Regions from separate parts of the Dysgonomonas sp. UBA7630 genome, predicted to be linked through region 1. Evidence: riboswitches for the same ligand, from Rfam matches in the RefSeq annotation. Region 1 holds a riboswitch; the other holds the start of a gene.
What was found. A riboswitch is a leader RNA that binds a small molecule or an ion and turns the genes downstream of it on or off. The one in region 1 is predicted to bind cobalamin.

Region 1 (11,612 bases):
AGATCGCAGCTATTATCATAGGTTTTATCGGCTCTGCTGAACAAGTCAAAATAATAACTAATTTTGTAAGAACAATAAAAACATTGAAACCCGAAATACGTTATTTCTATGATCCTGTTATGGGTGATATTGACAAACGGCAGTGCATGGGATCGGATGTTCCGAAATAGGCAAACAGTACTGAAAGCGATAAATTATAATTCCAGCTCGGAAATAAAACAAAAATGGTTAGAGAAATATGTGCAAAATAAAATTTATTCGTACTGTAGGGCTTCTTGTTATAAAAAATGACAAGCTGCTCCTAGCTTATAGTAATAATAAAAGAGCATGGTATTTGCCCGGAGGAAAAATTGAGACGGATGAATTAGCTCAACAATCTTTAGTGAGAGAAATATGGGAAGAACTAACTCTCAAAATAGATGTTAAGTTGCTAAAATACTATTGCCATATTACTGCGCCCGCATATGGTGAAGAGGAAAATCTGATAATGGAGCAAGATTGTTATTTATACGAACTGCACGAAAATATATCCCCGAATAATGAGATCGAAGCTATCAAGTTTTTTGATAGTTATAGCTATGAACAGGAACCGGCACAAGTTATAGGTGTACTTCAGATATTTAAAAGACTAAAGGCTGATGGATTAGTAATTTAAGGAGAAGTTCCTAACAGAAAATATTATTCTTATAAATAGACGAATTTACTAAATACAATATATTCTAATCGACAGCCTCGCACTTTTTTCTGACTACGGTATGTCCCCAGTTGTTTATCGCTTCGAGAGCAGGCACGAAGGTATGTCCAAATGGAGTGAGTTTGTATATAACTTTCATTGGAGGCTTTTCGCCATACACAGTTCTTGATATTAATCCGACTTCTTCCAGTTGTTTCAATTGGAGGCTCAATGTCATCTCGGTTATATCCGGCATTTCCTTTCGCAATTGGCTATAACGCTTTTCTCCATCTTTTAAGTAATATAATATCACTACTTTCCACTTTCCTCCAATCATATCCATTGCCAAACTGACTGTGCAATGATACATTTTTCCATTAAATTCAATATTCTTTGCCATACCTCCAACCTATCCATTATGATAGTTATTGCAAAGGTAAATTACTATAATTAGTTTTGCAACTAAAATTATTATAGTATGGCATTACTTATTTTAGCTCATCCCAATTTTAATAAATCGATAGCAAATAAAACTATTGTAGAACGATTGCAAAAAAGTAATTTGGATATAGAAATTCGAAACTTGCACGCTCTTTATCCTGACTTTAGTATTGATGTGCAAGCCGAACAGGACGCTTTGTTGAGGCACAATACAGTCGTGTTTCAGTATCCATTTTACTGGTACAATATGCCTGCAATCTTAAAGCAGTGGTTTGACTATGTATTTGTTCATCAGTTTGCTTATGGTTCACAAGGTGACAAACTAAAAGGCAAGAATTTTGTACCGAGTTTTACCGTAGGTGCATTTGAAGACCAGTATAGAACACTTGAAAAGCATCATTTTCGGGTTTTAGAATTTTGTAAAAATATGGAACAGACAGCATATTTTGCACAAATGAATTACATTGACCCTGTATATTTTCATGGAACATCCGGTGTGTCCGGTTATGGTGAGTATGAAATAAAAGACAGGGCTGAAAGACATGCTGAAAAACTAATATCTCTATTATCTGAATGCAGTAAAAAAGTTTAGCAAATATATGCAAAATTGAGAATGACTCTTGTCAGGTCTATTGCTTAAATCACATCTCATAGTGGAATAGAAAGCAAGTCAAGTAAGAGATATAAAGCTTCAATTATTATTATAGAAAAAGTAATTAAAAATAATCAGAAAAATACGGTTGATTATCTGGTATTATTTGTTCTAGGACTTCAATGATATCATTATCTGCCTGAAGTCGTTCAATCCGATGCAGATATGAAGGACTACGATACGACATAAGCATAGTTGTCAATGTTTGAATATCGAGATATACAGGCTTACCTACAGCTTCACTTGTATGAGTAAGCCTGCCTTTATCATCTTTAACTAAGCCAAACGCTCCCCTATTCCATTCTGCGATCGAATCGGAAACTACAAAATGGAAAGGAGTAAATACATCCAGGTTTTTAAACGGAAAATTATTAAGAAATTCAACCACATCAACTATTCTAGCCATATAATAAGGTTCGATTGTCTCTTGTATCTGTCCATCATCCAAAAAGAAATGAAGAGGATCATTCTTGTATATATTTCCTTGTACCTCTTCTATCATTGAGTAATGAGCATAAACAAAATTCCATAGTCCTATTCTTGCTTCTTGATTTAGATATATAATATCTTTGATATGAAATATATCTTCTTCTATCCAATATAAGATATATCCTTGCGGAATGTCATCTTTATCATAATAAACAGCCGCGGTTCTTTCCTCTTCATTTTCCCATCTCCAATATTCCTCCCACTCTTGTGTAGCTCGTATTAAAGCCCCGTGGTTGCTCCGTGCAAATTTATCATAGACCGAGATTACATCCGGATCGTTAACAGATAATCTTTCAGCAAAGCCTTTTACGGCAATGTTTTTGGGTATCTGGCTATCTTTTATTGTAAAAGTCAAATGATCGGACATTATCTCCCACCCTTTACGCCGATAATAAGGGATAGAATAGGGATAGAGATAAGAGATCCATTGTCCTTTATTCTTCATTATTTCTAGACCTGATTTTATGAGATCATTCATCAAACCAAGGTTTGCATATTCAGGATATGTACCTACTCCTGTTAACCCTCCCATTGAAAATATTTTTCCATGAATATTTACTTGACAGGGATAAATACATAATTGAGAGATTAGCTGATCATCATTAAACCATCCAATAACATCTGCATTCTTGAGAATGGGACGTTTAGACTTTACAATCTCGCCATCCTTATATCCACTTTGCAGGATATCGTTATTGGTTACCTGAAATACATAACGCAACAATTCATTAAATTGGTCTATATATTCTAAGCCAAAAGGTTTTAAGATTAAACGCTCCCTTATTTTATTTCTTTCCATAACTGGAATTATGTTATTTATAAAAGGTCTTAAGTTTTCTTATTTAACAGGATACAGAAAAAAAATGTTTACATTATATCTATACTGTAAGAGGACAGAAATAAATATTCCGATTTCTTTCCTTTAAAATTAACCTAATTAGCCCATTCTGCATTTACTAATATCGGAAAATGATCTGAAGGAAATTTGCCGATGTTATAAGTATCAGTTAACATTCCCCATCTTTTTGTCTTAAAGTGCTTACTGAAATAGATATGATCCAATATTTCGTTGTTGCTTATAATAGCTCTATCTAAATTGTCTAATTCTTCAAGAGGCTTTCCCCAAGCATTATATGACGAGTTATTGGCATACGGTTGTTCAACATCATAATAGGTATCTCTTAAGACTTCCGAGTTATTAAGAAGCTGAGCCCAAGAACTATCCATTCCTCCATTTAGGTCTCCCATAAATATGACGGGATTATCCCCTACTATTTCTTTGATTTTAGTCAATATCAATTTACTACTTTCGTTGCGTGCATAATCTTTTTCATAATCATAATGAGCACTGAAAACGAAGAAGCTCTTGCCTGATTTGATATCCTGTAATTCAACCCATGTACAAATACGGTTGCAACAAGGAGCATCCCAACTTTTAGAAGGTACATTAGGTGTGGCAGACAACCAGAAGTCTCCATTACTCAGTACTCTGTATTTGTCTGTTTTGTAAAATATTGCGGAATGCTCCCCTTGTCCGTTACCGTCTCTTCCCTCCCCGTAATAATCATAACCGGGTAGAGCAATTTTCATATCCTTTAATTGATTCGGTAAAGCCTCCTGAGTTCCAAAGAAATCAAAGTCGTGATACTGTACTAACTTTGCAATATACGGAAAGCGATCTTTCCACATATTACCCACATCGGATGAATTGTCATTTCTAACATTATACGTTCCTACATTAAATTTTTGTGCATTTAGAGTAAAGGCAGTCATGAATAATACTGCACTAATAAAAATTTGTTTCATTATTTAATTAATTTGAGAATTAAAGGTAATAAGTAAATATAATTTCTTGATGATATATTCTCAGATTATAACTTTCTATAACGGTTTATGCAATAGAACTGATAAAAAAACTTATATATCGATACATATGATAAACTATGTTATTATGAGTTGTAACCAATCATCAGAGTTGGTGCACTTGATACAAACTACACTTTTATCACTTAAATAAATGTAACAAATTCTCCATCTCAGCCCAATATATATGAGTATATCCTGCAATTACATTTTTGTAGCGTAATAACTTTGTATCTACTGGAACCTCCTTTGCATTATACTGCTGCGTTATACTTTCCATGTTATTTTCAATATGTGAATAATGAAATTCGTGTCCTCTAATAGTTATACTATTATATTCAAATTGACGGTATCCTAATTTAAGCTTCATGTTTTCCATTGAAGCCTTTTGCTTGAAAATATCTACCATTGGATATTCTATCCCATCCTTATCTGCTATAGATGAAGACAGATACATCATTCCACCACATTCTGCAAGAATATTTCCTCCATTTTCCGCATAATCCTTAATAGCCCTATGTAGCAGTTTATTTTCGCTTAGCTGTTTTGCATATAATTCAGGATATCCTCCCGGGAAATAAACAAAATCTGACTTTGGCAAATATCTGTCTGTTAAAGGACTAAAGAAGGTCACCTCTCCTATTTTTCTTAAATATTCTATATTTTCATGATACATAAAATTGAAGGCTTCGTCGGCTGCAACTGCTATTTTCAGATTCAGAGAGGAATGTTCTTTAATTCGATGTAATTCTGGATTTCCTATTTTGACTTGCGTATATGATAGCAATTTATCAATATCAATATGTTTTTCTACAATTGATGCGGCAATATTAGCAAAGTCATCTAGAAGAAAATCTTGATCGATACTTAATCCCAAATGACGTGAAGGCACAGTCAGATTTTCATTTTTAGGCAGGTAGCCTAATGGGACTATACCGACATCGTGGCAAGCATCTGCGAGAAATTTATAATGACTTTCGGATCCAACATAGTTAAAAATTACTCCTAAGACATTTATCTTTTCATAAAATTCTTTGAATCCATACAATAACGGAGCTGCTGAATATGCCATAGATTTGGCATTTATAACCATAACAACAGGGATATTCAATAGTCCTGCAATTTCGGCACTGCTTCCTTTCATCTTGTCATATCCATCAAATAGCCCCATCACTCCTTCAGTAATACAAGCATCATTTCCTGATGCGTATTTTGAGTACAGATATCTGACGTGATTCTCTGTTGATAAGAATAAATCGAGATTAACCGACTTTTTACCTGAAGCCATATCATGATATTTGGTATCTATATAATCTGGTCCACACTTAAATGGTTGTACTTTAAGCCCTCTGTTCTTTAATGCTCTCAATAAGCCTAAAGTAACCGTTGTTTTTCCTGAACCCGAACTTGGCGCAGCTATAAGAAAGCTGGAAATCTCTTTCATGAGTAATCTGGTTTTATTTTCAGCAAAAGTATAAAAAGCCATCAATGAAATGAATTTTACCAAGAAAATATATTTTTTAAGAATTCTTTTTAATCCTATTTTTTTTCAATTACCTTTGAAGCCGCTTAGGTGATGTATTCAGACATTCGTCTGTTGCATAAAAGGGAATTCGGTCAGAATCCGAAACAGTGCCCGCTACTGTGAATTCCATAAAATTTTGAGTATCACCACTGCCACTGTCACAATGATGGGAAGGCCTCTCAAAATGGAACAAGTCAGGAAACCTGCCTAGCATAAATTAATAGATATTCCCGGGGTCAGGAATATAATTAACTAACATTATACTTCTTTTTTAATGAAACTAAGAATTATGCTAACAGCATTGCTATGCTGTATTGCAAGTATTTCGTTCGCTCAGTTGAGCTTGCGCGGAAGAGTTGTTGATGAAAATGAAAAGCCGATCGCTGGCGCCAGCGTATGGATTGAGTACACAACCATTGGAACATCCACAGATTTGAAGGGTGAGTTTAGTCTTGAAAAAATCCCGGAAGGTAATAATCTTCTAAGAATTAGTGCACTGGATTATAATGGAGCTCGTGAGACAATAAACAGATCTAATGACAACATCCTTATTCGTATGAAACATTCCCCTCTTAAACTGAATGAAGTAGTAGTAACAGGTACCGGCACAATCAACAAACTTAAAAACTCGCCCGTTGCAATAGATGTTATTTCTCAGAGGGAACTCCAAAACACGAATATTCCTACCTTCGAAAATGCCATGATTGCCTTAAATCCCTCTATGTCATTCACTCCTAATGCAATGGGTTCGTATATGCAGCTGAATGGATTAAGTAATAGATATATACTTGTGTTAGTCGATGGAAAAAAGCTTGGGGGCGATGTGGGTGGTAACGTCGATCTGAACCGCATTGATATGGGAAATATCAAGCGTATAGAAGTCTTGAAAGGAGCCGCCTCTTCTTTATATGGTTCGGATGCAATAGCTGGAGTTATTAATATTATAACCAATAAGCCAAAAGATTTGGTGAACTTCTCTACAGAGACACGCCTCTCTTAGTATGGACAATTTACTCAAAATGCTAACCTGTACTTGAATGTAGGAGGTTTCTCCTCCTCTACTTCTTTTCAGCGAAATCAGGCTGACGGTTGGCAACTTAATAAAAAGGAAATAATAAACGATGAAGAAGTAGATACGGATAAACAAGCCATGTTACGCTTCTATTCAGATGTTTTCAGCCAGCGTTTTGGTTATAAAGCGACAAAAGAATTGAGCATGTATGTAGAGGGAAGTCTTTTCGACAAAAAGTTTAAACGACCTGTAAGTGCTTATGGGTTCGATATGAAATATGTCGACTATTCGTTTGGTGCCGGTGCAAAATATTTATTGAAAAATAATGGTTTGATTTCATTAGACTGGAATACCGACCGTTTTGAATATTTTAAAGCTTACCTGAAAGAAACCAAAGACAAAAACGGTGTCACATTTATGCCGGGAGATGAAGAATTTGTGAGAAGGCAGAAGTACAATAATGTAAATTTGAAAGGTACATTCAACGCCGGAAAGTTCAATAAAGTAACTGTAGGGTCAGAGTACAAGGTAGACAACCTATATGCTCCGGCAGATAGCATCGGAGGTTCCAGAAATGTTTATACGCTGGCTTTTTATGCTCAGGATGAAATAAATCTTTTCGGAAAGCTGAATATTGTTCCCGGAGTTAGATATATATACAATGAAACCTTCAAAAACAGGGTTACACCTAAAGTCAGCGCGATGTATACTCTTAATGATTTCAATTTCAGAGTATCATACGCTACAGGTTTTAAAACACCTGACTTAAAACAGTTATTCATGAAAACTGAAGTTACCAGCAAAGGTAAAACCACTTTAAGTGTAGGGAATAAAGATCTGAAGCCCGAAAGCTCAAACTATTATTCTGTCAATGCTGAATATATAAAGGATTTTCTTTCATTGGCTGTTACAGGTTATGTTAACAACCTTAAAAACAAAATCGACACATATGAAATAGAATTAACACCTGAAGAAATAGCTGAAGGATATAATAAGAAATCATCGTATCATAATATAGGTAGATCTCGTATTCAAGGTGTAGACTTTACTTTTAATTCATACCTTGGTTATAACCTTACCTTAGGAGGAGGATATAGTTATGTGAATGCTAAAGACCTAGATACAGGTAAGCGTCTTCAACGTATAAGTCGTCATACAGGAAATGTTAACCTGAATTGGTTTAAAGATTTCGGGTTATTCAAGTCAAATTTTAATTTAAACGGACGCCTGCAAAGCCGTAGATATTATGATGATGGTGATGATGCACGTGCTTATCAATTATGGAACTTTGCTACACGTCATACATTCAAGAGTATAAATGGTCTTGTATTTGAACCGGGTTTAGGTATTGAAAATATCTTTGACTTTGTAGATGATAAACCTTTCAACCGCAATTATGCGACTTTATCACCCGGACGTACATTTTATGCCAGCCTGAAAATTAAGTTTAGTAAGTAAGATTGTTTATGAAATCTTCAAACTTATTATACCTCTTTGTTTTCTGCTCAATTCTTTATTCCTGTTCTTCGATCGGGAATAAGGAGAATGAAAATATTGAAAAATATCAGCTAAGACATGCTCGTGGATTCAATGTAGAACAATATGAAGATTACAAATTGGTAACCGTACGTGACCCTTGGGATACAGTGCGTACTCTCTACCGATATATATTAATTGATCGTGATAAAGAAATTCCGACGAACCTGCCTAAAGGAACTATCGTAAAAGTACCATTGCCAACTGTGATCGCTTTTTCTACGATTCAATGTAGTATGTTGCAAGAAATAGATGAACATCATCGTATAACAGGGGTCTGTCAGGCCAAATATATAGACCTGCCTTATATCCAAGAACGATTGAAAGCCGGAAAGATTATAGATTTGGGCAGTATGCATAAACCGGATGTTGAACAATTAATCAATCTGATGCCATCTGCACTTATTGTATCAGCGATGGAAACCGGCATGGGCTATTTGGATAAGTTAAGAATTCCTATCATTGCTACTACTGACTATATGGAAGATACTGCTCTCGGTCGTGCCGAATGGATACGCTTCCATGCATTGTTTTACGGAAAAAAAGCGCTAGCCGACTCGCTTTTCCAAGAAACAGAACGCAGATACAATGAAATAAAAGATAGGGTAAAGAATGCATCTAATAAACCAACAGTATTCAACGACCTGAAATTTGGTAAAACATGGCGAATTGCTGGAGGAAAAAGCTATCTGGCAAATCTGATACGTGATGCGGGAGGCGAATACGTTTGGAATGATGATAATTCAACCGGATCGACACGCTTGTCTGCCGAAATGGTACTCGACAAAGCAGGATTGGCTGATATCTGGCTGTTGAAGTACAATCGAGAAGAAGATTTCACATATAATAGGTTGAAACAAGAAGATAAAATATATGCCCAGTTTGGTGCTTTTAATAAAAAACAGATATGGGGATGTAATACCGGCAGAGTCCATTATTTTGAGGATTTGCCGATTCATCCCGATTCTATATTGAAAGACATGGCAAAAATATTTCATCCGAATTTATTCACAGATAATAAATTAAGCTATTTCAAATCATTAGATGAAGAGATATTATGAAAAGGATTTTATTATATATTATGATACTATTTACCACTGTTGCAACATTTGCACATAGTGGAGGTAGTTACGAGTATTCTGATATTTTTAAAAGTATGCAGGCAAACGATAAAGCTGCTATTCTGATAGTTCATTTTGGTACTACTCATGACGACACTCGCGAACTGACAATAGAAGCTTTAAATAATCAGGTGAAACAAGTTTTCCCTTCCATTGAAGTAAGAGAAGCATATTCTTCACGTATTGTTATCAAAAGGCTTTCTGTACGTGGTATCTATAAAGTGAATCCATTAGAAGCTTTAAAACAACTTCATGCTGATGGATACACACATATATTAATACAGTCTTCCACTATTATCGATGGAGTGGAAATGGAATCTTTGTACAAAAATGTAGAAGATGTGAGCGGACTGTTTAAGGATGTACGTATAGGTACGCCATTGCTTTATTCTCCACAAGACTACGAAGAAGTTATAAAGGTTTTAACCGTAGAAAATAAAAAAAATGTTGCCTATATATGGGTCGGACATGGAACTTATGATGCTACTACAGCCCAATATGCGATGCTCGATTATATGCTTAAAGCGAAGGGGCATACAAACTGCTTTGTAGGAACTGTAGAAGGCTATCCCGAATTTGATGATGTTTTAGCACAATTAAAGGATTCGGGCTTGAAAGAGGTTGTTCTTATGCCATTTATGTTTGTAGCCGGAGAACATGCAAAGAATGATATTGCTGGAGATTGGGTCGAAAATCTTAAAAAAGAAGGTTTATCTGTAACTGAAAACCTTCAGGGGCTAGGAGAAAACCCTAAAATCAGGGAAATATATTTATCTCATCTACAATTTATAACTACTCATCGTAAAATCGATATAATGGAGAAAAAATCCATATATGAAAAAACGGGAGAAAAGATAACACCTGAATACTAAAGGTTTATCTATAGGACACTTAAAAAGCTAATATTTTTTACTAATGTTTATGAAACGTATACTTTATATAATAATTATCATAATATTTTCCGTAAATACTTTTGCTCAGAACAAAAGTATGACCGATACTGTATATTCTATCCAGGAAGTTGAGATACTCGGAACATCCAAAAAGAAAGTAGAGATAGGAAAACTGAATGTTCCTTTACAATATCTACCAATGTCAGTAAGTACAGTTTCTTACAAAGATCTCGAAATAAGAGGAATCTCAAATATTGAAGATGCTGTGAAATTTTTACCCGGTGTAAGAATGAATACCAGCTATGGAGCCTTTCAGACGCTCTATGTGCGAGGTATGACTTATACGCCCATTATGATTGACGGAGTAAGAGATGAGCGTACTATGATAAATTCGTATCCCTTTTCTGATCTTACCAATGTAGAATCTATGGAACTTTTGAAAGGACCTGCTTCTGTATTGTATGGGCATTCTGTATTGGGAGGAGTATTGAATATTGTAAGGAAATCTCCTACACCTCAAACTGTAGTTAACATGAAAATGTCGTATGGCAGTTGGAACAACAAGCAGGCAAATATGGATTTCGGAGGTAACCTTGCCGGTCCGGTGAATTACCGTGCAAATTTTAATTATGGCGATCAGGATGGATGGCGTGCTACAGGTAACAAGCGGCTCTCCGGATATTTAGCTCTTGGTGCAGATATCGATGCGACAAGTAAAATTGATGTAAGGGGTAGTTTTCATCGAGACTGGTATGGTACTGAAACAGGACTTCCTCCTGTAATGATGGCCGATGTATATAACACAGACGGCACTCTTTACTTGAAGGCAGGGCAAGAAATCCCGGGATTAAATGAAAAGAAGAGATATAATAATGAATCTGATTTTCTTAAAAACAACGGATGGGATATATCAGGAAAGTATGAGAAAAAATTCAGCAAGTCTATGAAGTTAACAAATTATTTATCATACAAGTATGATGACATAAATTATCTGGGAACAGAAGAGCTCAGCTATTTGTACAGTATGAATTCTGTATACAAACATTATATAGATAAGGGGACTTACAAGATGTATATAAATCTCGACTCTGTTCAGCTTACATATCCTTTGCGTTTTTCTCATATAGCTAAAACTTTAGGTAATCAACTAGAATTATCCGGCGATTTTTATACAGGGAATATCAAACACAATTTCATAGGGGGCTATTCATTTTCTCAAATGTTTCGCAATTCATATACAGGATATAATAATGCTCCGGAAAACGATAAATTCAATAGAGAATATGATATTTATGGCCCTGGAATATACTCTATTATAGCTGTAAACAACCCTCAGAGCATGGGATACATGAAATCAAAGTTTAGTAAAGTAATTATAACCAAAGATTATACACACGGAATCTATTT
Region 2 (6,590 bases), on a different contig from region 1:
AATTAATTTACCATCTGTATTGAAAACATACATATCTCCATCGGTCTTATAGTCTGATGTACCTATAAAGATATATTTCTTCACAGGATCAGATGATATACTATATGGTTTGTTCAATACAGTACCATCAGTAATAAAATTGTTAGTCAATACCTTTTCTGCTTTAGCATCGTATACGCTATATGTTATAATCTGATTCCAATTGGCATCGTATTGAGAATATATAATGTATATATTATCGTTACATATTGTCATCCATGTAGCATTTCCTACCTGAGTTACTTCTTGTGTATCTGCATCTATTCGTTGCAATGTATTTGGTACATCATTATAATTTCCATTTGATATTACATAGATATCCCCTTGACTATCTACAACCATTTTATCAGGATTTATAACAACATCCAGCTTCTTAAGCTCTGTAAAAGTCGCTACATCTACAACCGAAACTGTTTTATCATAACCAATAGCTGTATTATAGTCTAACCCTCCTGAATTTGCAACATATAATTTTCCTTTGGATGCTCGTACATATTCAGGGTTACGGCCAACTTTTACCTCAGCTTCAATTTTTAAAGTATTCGGATTTATTTTAGCCAAATACCCATCAAAATATGTGACATATACTTTACCATCATAAGCTGTAAGATTTCTCGGCTGTTGCTTTTTTCCTTCTTTAGTAGATTCTATAGTACTTAATATTTTACCCGTTTTGTCCAAAACATAAATAACAGCAGATCCTGATACTGCTATATAAGTTCTATCTCCGTAAGTTATTATATCTTGTCCAGTATCTCCCAGTCCTTTACTATTTATTGATTCGAAGACATTGTAAGTAACCTTTCCTGTTTCATAGTCGTAATAAGCAATATTTGCGTTATTACTTCCGCTTTTTCCACTATTTAATATATATGATCCTGTTCCTACCAAAGGTGGTTCAACAACAGGTGGCTCAACAATAGGTGGTTCAACAACAGGATAGCCTTCGTCATCACTACATGATGCGAATCCTAAAACTAATGCTACAAAGAGAAATGCGTAAAAAATTTTATTTATTTTCATATGAATAAATATTTAAAAATTATAATTAGCTGATATTGTAAAAGATCGTCCCGGCATAGGATAATATTGTACAATTTGATAATTCTTGTTTGTCAGATTAATTAAATTGAGTTGGAGGCGTAAGCTATTATTATTTAATATAAAAGACTTATTTAGTGAAATACTATGATCTGTATATGATTCTATCTCATTTTTTGGTATATTCTGATCAAGAGCGTAACGTTTGCCTGATATAATTACAGTATAGGCAAAATTTAACCAAGGGTTTTCTAAACTTACCGATGCCGAACCATAATGACGCGGTGTGTAAGGGATTTGATCTTTATAGTTTTTACTATTTTTATCTGTTACATCTATAACTCTCTGATAACTATAATTACCTGTGATATTTAATGATATTTGAGATGTTAACAATGCATGGAGACGCGTATTCAGATCCACCCCAGTCATATCTACCTTTCCATAATTGCGCATCTTAAAAATATTCATTGTAGGAAAAGGCACAATTTTATCATCTACTTTATTTCTGTAACCATCTAAAGATACACTCATAAAGTCAATGGTCTCAGATATTTTTTTTGTCCAAGTCAATCCTATATTGTATTGTGTAGCATATTCCGGTTTTAGATTTATATTGCCCATGCGTATGTAATACATATCATCAAAAGTTGGCACTCTGAATATCTTTTTATAAGATGCACGAAGTCTTAAATTGGCTTCTTCGAAAGGTAAGTATGATACACTTATAGATGGCGTTATCTTTTTCTTATCTTCAGGTGACTCTCCCGTTTGAAGACTTTCATCAACATAAGTAGCCAAAAGGCTTCCGGTTACGGTTAGATATTTATTAGTAAATTGAGCAGCCAAAGCTGTGAGTGATGAAATTCTCTTCGGCTTGTCTACATCTTCAAAATTACTGTTCAATCTATTCTGAAATATATCTTCAAATAAACTTATAGATAGATATTTAAGAGGTTTGCATATCATACCTGCTGATGCATAGTATTCATACTGAGTGATGCGGTCTTCTTGTTTGTTTTCTGCTGTATTATTGGTTATTGACAGATATTTATAATGGTTGCGGCTAAATTTTAATTGTCCTTTTATACTTATTTTATCATTAACTTTATTTTTGTAATATAGCTGGGAGAACAAATCCTTGTTCCAGACTCTTTCTTCATTGTCGTCTCTGTAGAAAATTACAGAACCCGGCAAACCTCTCTCCGAATCATAATAATTTACCTTAAATTTCAGCTCGCCAGCTTTACCCATACTCCCATAAAGGTTTAATTCTGTACGCCAGATATTGACATCCGAATTTCTACGCTTACGTTCTTCTGTCTGGTCGGCATTCTTAAATGTAAATTTATATCTTCCGTCTGCTCTTTCCCATCCTGTATTTAACGAAAGAGAGAATTTCTTATTCAGTCGGTGTGCATAATAGACAGTAGGATTGAAAAGCCCATAAGAACCAGCTTTAACTTGTATATTTCCATTATATGATTTATTCTTAAAGGCAGGGTTTGATGTTATTACCTCTAATAAGCCGGCTGATGCATATGATCGTGCAGATTGGAATATATCGTCAGATTGACCAATGGAGAGACTTATCATGGAAACATTTTCCAACGAAAAACGGCTGATATCAATCTGTCCGGATTGAACATTACTCATCGTAACACCATCATAACTAACTGCAGTATGTTGTGCCCCCATCCCCCTTATTGAGACAGTCTTCATACCTCCAATACCTCCATAATCTTTTACTGTAACTCCCGAAAAACGACGTACAGCATCAGACACGGACAGTATTCCTATTCGTTCAATCTCTGTATTATCAATCACTTGAAGTGGAGTTGTAGATCGTGAGACAGAAGGTTTGATCTGTGCAGAAATTTCTATCTCTGACAGTTTCTTTGCATTGAGACTATCATTAATCTGAGCCTGTACATGCATACAGCCTACTACAAATAAAAATATAAGGGAGAATAAAAAAGTCCTCATCTTCACAAATTATTCAATAAAATGCTTTCGATAAGAACAAAGAAAAGACTATATAATCTTAACACTGTTTCTTAAGCTCTATTCCTCGAAAGCTGTCCGAACTATTACTTTGCAGGTCTTCTGACTTACTCCAACTTGTACAGCCTTCCCATTTTGAATAACAGTGGCTATGTTGCACAAGCTTTACAGAGCTTACAGCAGCGGGTCTGTTCAGGATTTTCACCTGATTCCCTTTTAATTCGTTAACAAACGAAACAAAGTGCTGCAAAGGTAAGGATAAATTATATTGAAAGACAAAATATAAATGTTAATTCCACTAGCATGCTTCATGCGAAAGATATTATCCTGTGTTTTATGCCTCTATGCATTAAAATTCTCCAACCTTAAGCAGCCATGATTTAAATTAATATTTGTAAATCGACATCTAATGTTGTGTTTATCTTAAAAGAAAAACGCTTACCTTTGTTTCATATTCATATATAAATGAAATGAGGAATACAACCAGAGATAAAGTATTGCAGGAAATAAAAGTTGATCAACCGGCTCAATTGCTAGATTTCCTTGTCCAAAAAGAAGTACGTAAAAGCCGCAACGCAGTGAAATCGCTTCTTGCACATAAACAAATCAAAGTAAACGGAAAGCTTATCACCCAATTCGATTTCGAACTGAAGGCAAAAGATAAGGTCTCTGTTATGAAATACGATCAGTCTCGAAAAGAAAAGAGATTGAAGGGATTAAAGATTGTATTTGAAGACGACGACTTACTCGTCATCGAAAAAGAAGCAGGATTTCTATCTGTAGCTACAGATAAGGAAAAGTCACGCACTGTATATAACTCTCTGAATGAATACGTAAAGAAAAAAGATAAAAAAGCACGTGTTTATGTTCTGCATCGCCTCGACAGAGAAGTTTCGGGACTTATGATCTTTGCGAAAGACATGGAGCTCCAGGATATTTTCCAGAAAAACTGGGACAACCTTGTACCTAAGTATTCATACATGGCAATTGTAGAAGGACGTCCGAACCCTAAAAATGGAACTGTAACATCGTGGCTTACCGAGAACAAGAACTTTGTAATGATGTCATCTCTTATCGATAACGGAGGACTGAAATCTGTTACTCATTACAAGACACAAAAATCGAAAGGTGGCTATTCATTATTGGATTTTGACCTTGAAACACGACGCAAAAATCAAGTAAGAGTACACATGCAACAGATCGGACATCCGATTGTTGGCGATAAGAAATATGGTGCTTCAAATAATCCGATCAAAAGAATTGCCCTTCATGCCGGGGGACTAATTTTGAAACATCCAAGAACAGGGGAATTGCTTGAATTTAAAGCCGGCATCCCTAAAGCAATGCAAATACTAATATCCGAAACACAAAAAGAAAGAAAGGATAAGCCCGAAAAAGAGGAATCAATTTAATACATTTTAGGTATGAATGAAGATATTAAGCAGATAGGTCAGCGTCTGAAAGGCCTCCGTGAGGCTTTGGATATGACGACCGAAGAGTTCGCTTCATCATGTGGTATCGATCCTGTGGTATACCTCGAATATGAAGAAGGGAGAAAAGATTTGACTATCAGTACACTGAAAAACATTGCTTCGAAACATAATATAGATGTTTCTGTACTGATGTTTGCCGACGAACCTCGCATGAGCAGCTATTTTTTGACGCGCAAGGGAAAAGGTTTAGCTGTGAAGCGTGTTTCAGATTACAGCTATCAGACGCTAGCCGGTGGATTTAACAATCGAAAGGCTGATGTGTTTGAAGTCACAGTAGAACCCAAGCAAGATAGTGTAAGGATACATCATAGCACACATACCGGGCAAGAGTTTAACCTTATCCTTGAAGGACGGATGCTTTTACAAATAAATGGGAAAGATTTGATATTGGAAGAAGGTGATAGTATCTACTTCGATTCAAGCCTACCCCATGGAATGAAAGCTTTGGACGGAAAGCGAGTGAAGTTTATTGCTGTTGTGCTGTAAGCTGGTATTTTCATTTACTAAAAGATTAATCACCATTATATAATGTTGGAAAAATTTGTAAAACAAATTCATTTTACTTCAACTGAAGATTTTGCAAAGCATTATCACGTTGAGATTCCTGATAATTTTAATTTTGGATATGATGTAGTTGATGAATGGGCACGAATAAACCCTACCAAAAGAGCTATTTGTTGGGGAAATGACCAGGGAGAACACATCGATTTCACATTTGCAGACATCAAAGAACAGAGCGACCGTACAGCTGCTTATTTTCAGTCGTTAGGCATAGGACATGGAGATATGGTAATGCTTATCATGAAACGACGCTACGAATTTTGGTTTGCTGTTATAGCTCTGCACAAGATAGGCGCTGTTGCGATTCCGGCGACTCATCTATTAACAAAAAAAGACATCGTTTATCGCAATAATGCGGCAAGTATAAAAGCAATCCTGAGTGTAAATGACGAAACTGTCATAAGTCACATAAATGAAGCAATGGCGGAGTCGCCAACAGTGAAGTGCCTTATTGCATGCGGGGAAAATATACCTTCGGGATGGAACGATTTCCATAAAGGAATAAAAGAAGCGAAGCCTTTTGTACGTCCCGATCATGTAAATACCAATGATGATATTTCTCTGCTGTATTTTACTTCAGGTACAACAGGAGAACCGAAAATGGTAATTCACAATTTTGCTTACCCTTTAGGGCATATTGTAACAGCTAAATATTGGCACAACCTGCACGAAAACAGCCTGCATCTTACAGTTGCCGATACGGGATGGGCAAAAGCCGTCTGGGGAAAACTATACGGACAGTGGATAGCCGGTGCGGCTGTAATGGTATTTGATCATGAAAAATTTACACCTCAATTGGTATTACACCTTATAGAGAAACATAAAATCACTTCTTTTTGCGCACCTCCGACAGTATTCCGCTTTATGATTCGCGAAGACCTGTCTCACTACGACTTATCTTCGTTGGAGTACGCCACTACAGCAGGTGAAGCTCTCAATCCATCTGTTTTCGAGGCATTCTATAAAGGTACAGGAATAAAGATGATGGAGGCTTTCGGGCAAACTGAAACCACGCCGACTATTGTTACTTTCCCATGGATGGAACCAAAACCCGGAGCAATGGGTGTACCCAATCCGGCGTATGATATGGACTTAATAGCAGCAGACGGTCGCTCGGTAGAAGATGGCGAAGTAGGTGAAGTTGTTATTAAGACCGACAAATGGAAACCACTAGGTCTATTTATGGGTTATTATCGTGACGAGGCACTAACAAAACAGGTGTATCATGATAATGTATACCATACGGGAGACATGGCTTGGCGCGACGAAGATGGCTATTATTGGTTTGTAGGACGCATAGACGATGTTATTAAAAGTTCGGGATACCGTATCGGACCTTTTGAAGTAGAAAGTGCTTTGATGACACATCCTGCTGTTGTAGAGTGTGCTATCACCGGAGTACCGGACGAAATACGCGGACAGGTAGTAAAAGCGACCATTGTATTAGCTATG

Region 2: linked by a shared signal. The riboswitch ahead of B3P17_RS10310 (TonB-dependent receptor plug domain-containing protein) and the one ahead of B3P17_RS02940 (TonB-dependent receptor) in region 1 are both predicted to bind cobalamin.

What each region holds. Positions count from the first base shown of each region.
Region 1 covers NZ_DLIY01000006.1:95,851-107,462, reverse strand. Annotated here, with positions in the region: gene B3P17_RS02975 (hypothetical protein) at 1-170, shown strand, start outside; gene B3P17_RS02970 (NUDIX hydrolase) at 239-655, shown strand; gene B3P17_RS02965 (winged helix-turn-helix transcriptional regulator) at 720-1,073, opposite strand; gene B3P17_RS02960 (NAD(P)H-dependent oxidoreductase) at 1,152-1,706, shown strand; gene B3P17_RS02955 (GNAT family N-acetyltransferase) at 1,831-3,054, opposite strand; gene B3P17_RS02950 (endonuclease/exonuclease/phosphatase family protein) at 3,189-4,061, opposite strand; gene B3P17_RS02945 (cobyrinate a,c-diamide synthase) at 4,261-5,562, opposite strand; cobalamin riboswitch at 5,673-5,868, shown strand; gene B3P17_RS02940 (TonB-dependent receptor) at 5,918-6,643, shown strand; gene B3P17_RS02935 (TonB-dependent receptor plug domain-containing protein) at 6,677-8,113, shown strand; gene B3P17_RS02930 (ABC transporter substrate-binding protein) at 8,122-9,252, shown strand; gene B3P17_RS02925 (sirohydrochlorin cobaltochelatase) at 9,249-10,184, shown strand; partial or broken gene B3P17_RS15855 (TonB-dependent receptor plug domain-containing protein) at 10,228-10,680, shown strand; gene B3P17_RS02920 (TonB-dependent receptor) at 10,738-11,612, shown strand, end outside.
Region 2 covers NZ_DLIY01000023.1:94,252-100,841, forward strand. Annotated here, with positions in the region: gene B3P17_RS10305 (DUF5074 domain-containing protein) at 1-1,062, opposite strand, end outside; gene B3P17_RS10310 (TonB-dependent receptor plug domain-containing protein) at 1,075-3,066, opposite strand; cobalamin riboswitch at 3,160-3,341, opposite strand; gene B3P17_RS10315 (RluA family pseudouridine synthase) at 3,555-4,496, shown strand; gene B3P17_RS10320 (helix-turn-helix domain-containing protein) at 4,509-5,063, shown strand; gene B3P17_RS10325 (AMP-binding protein) at 5,106-6,590, shown strand, end outside.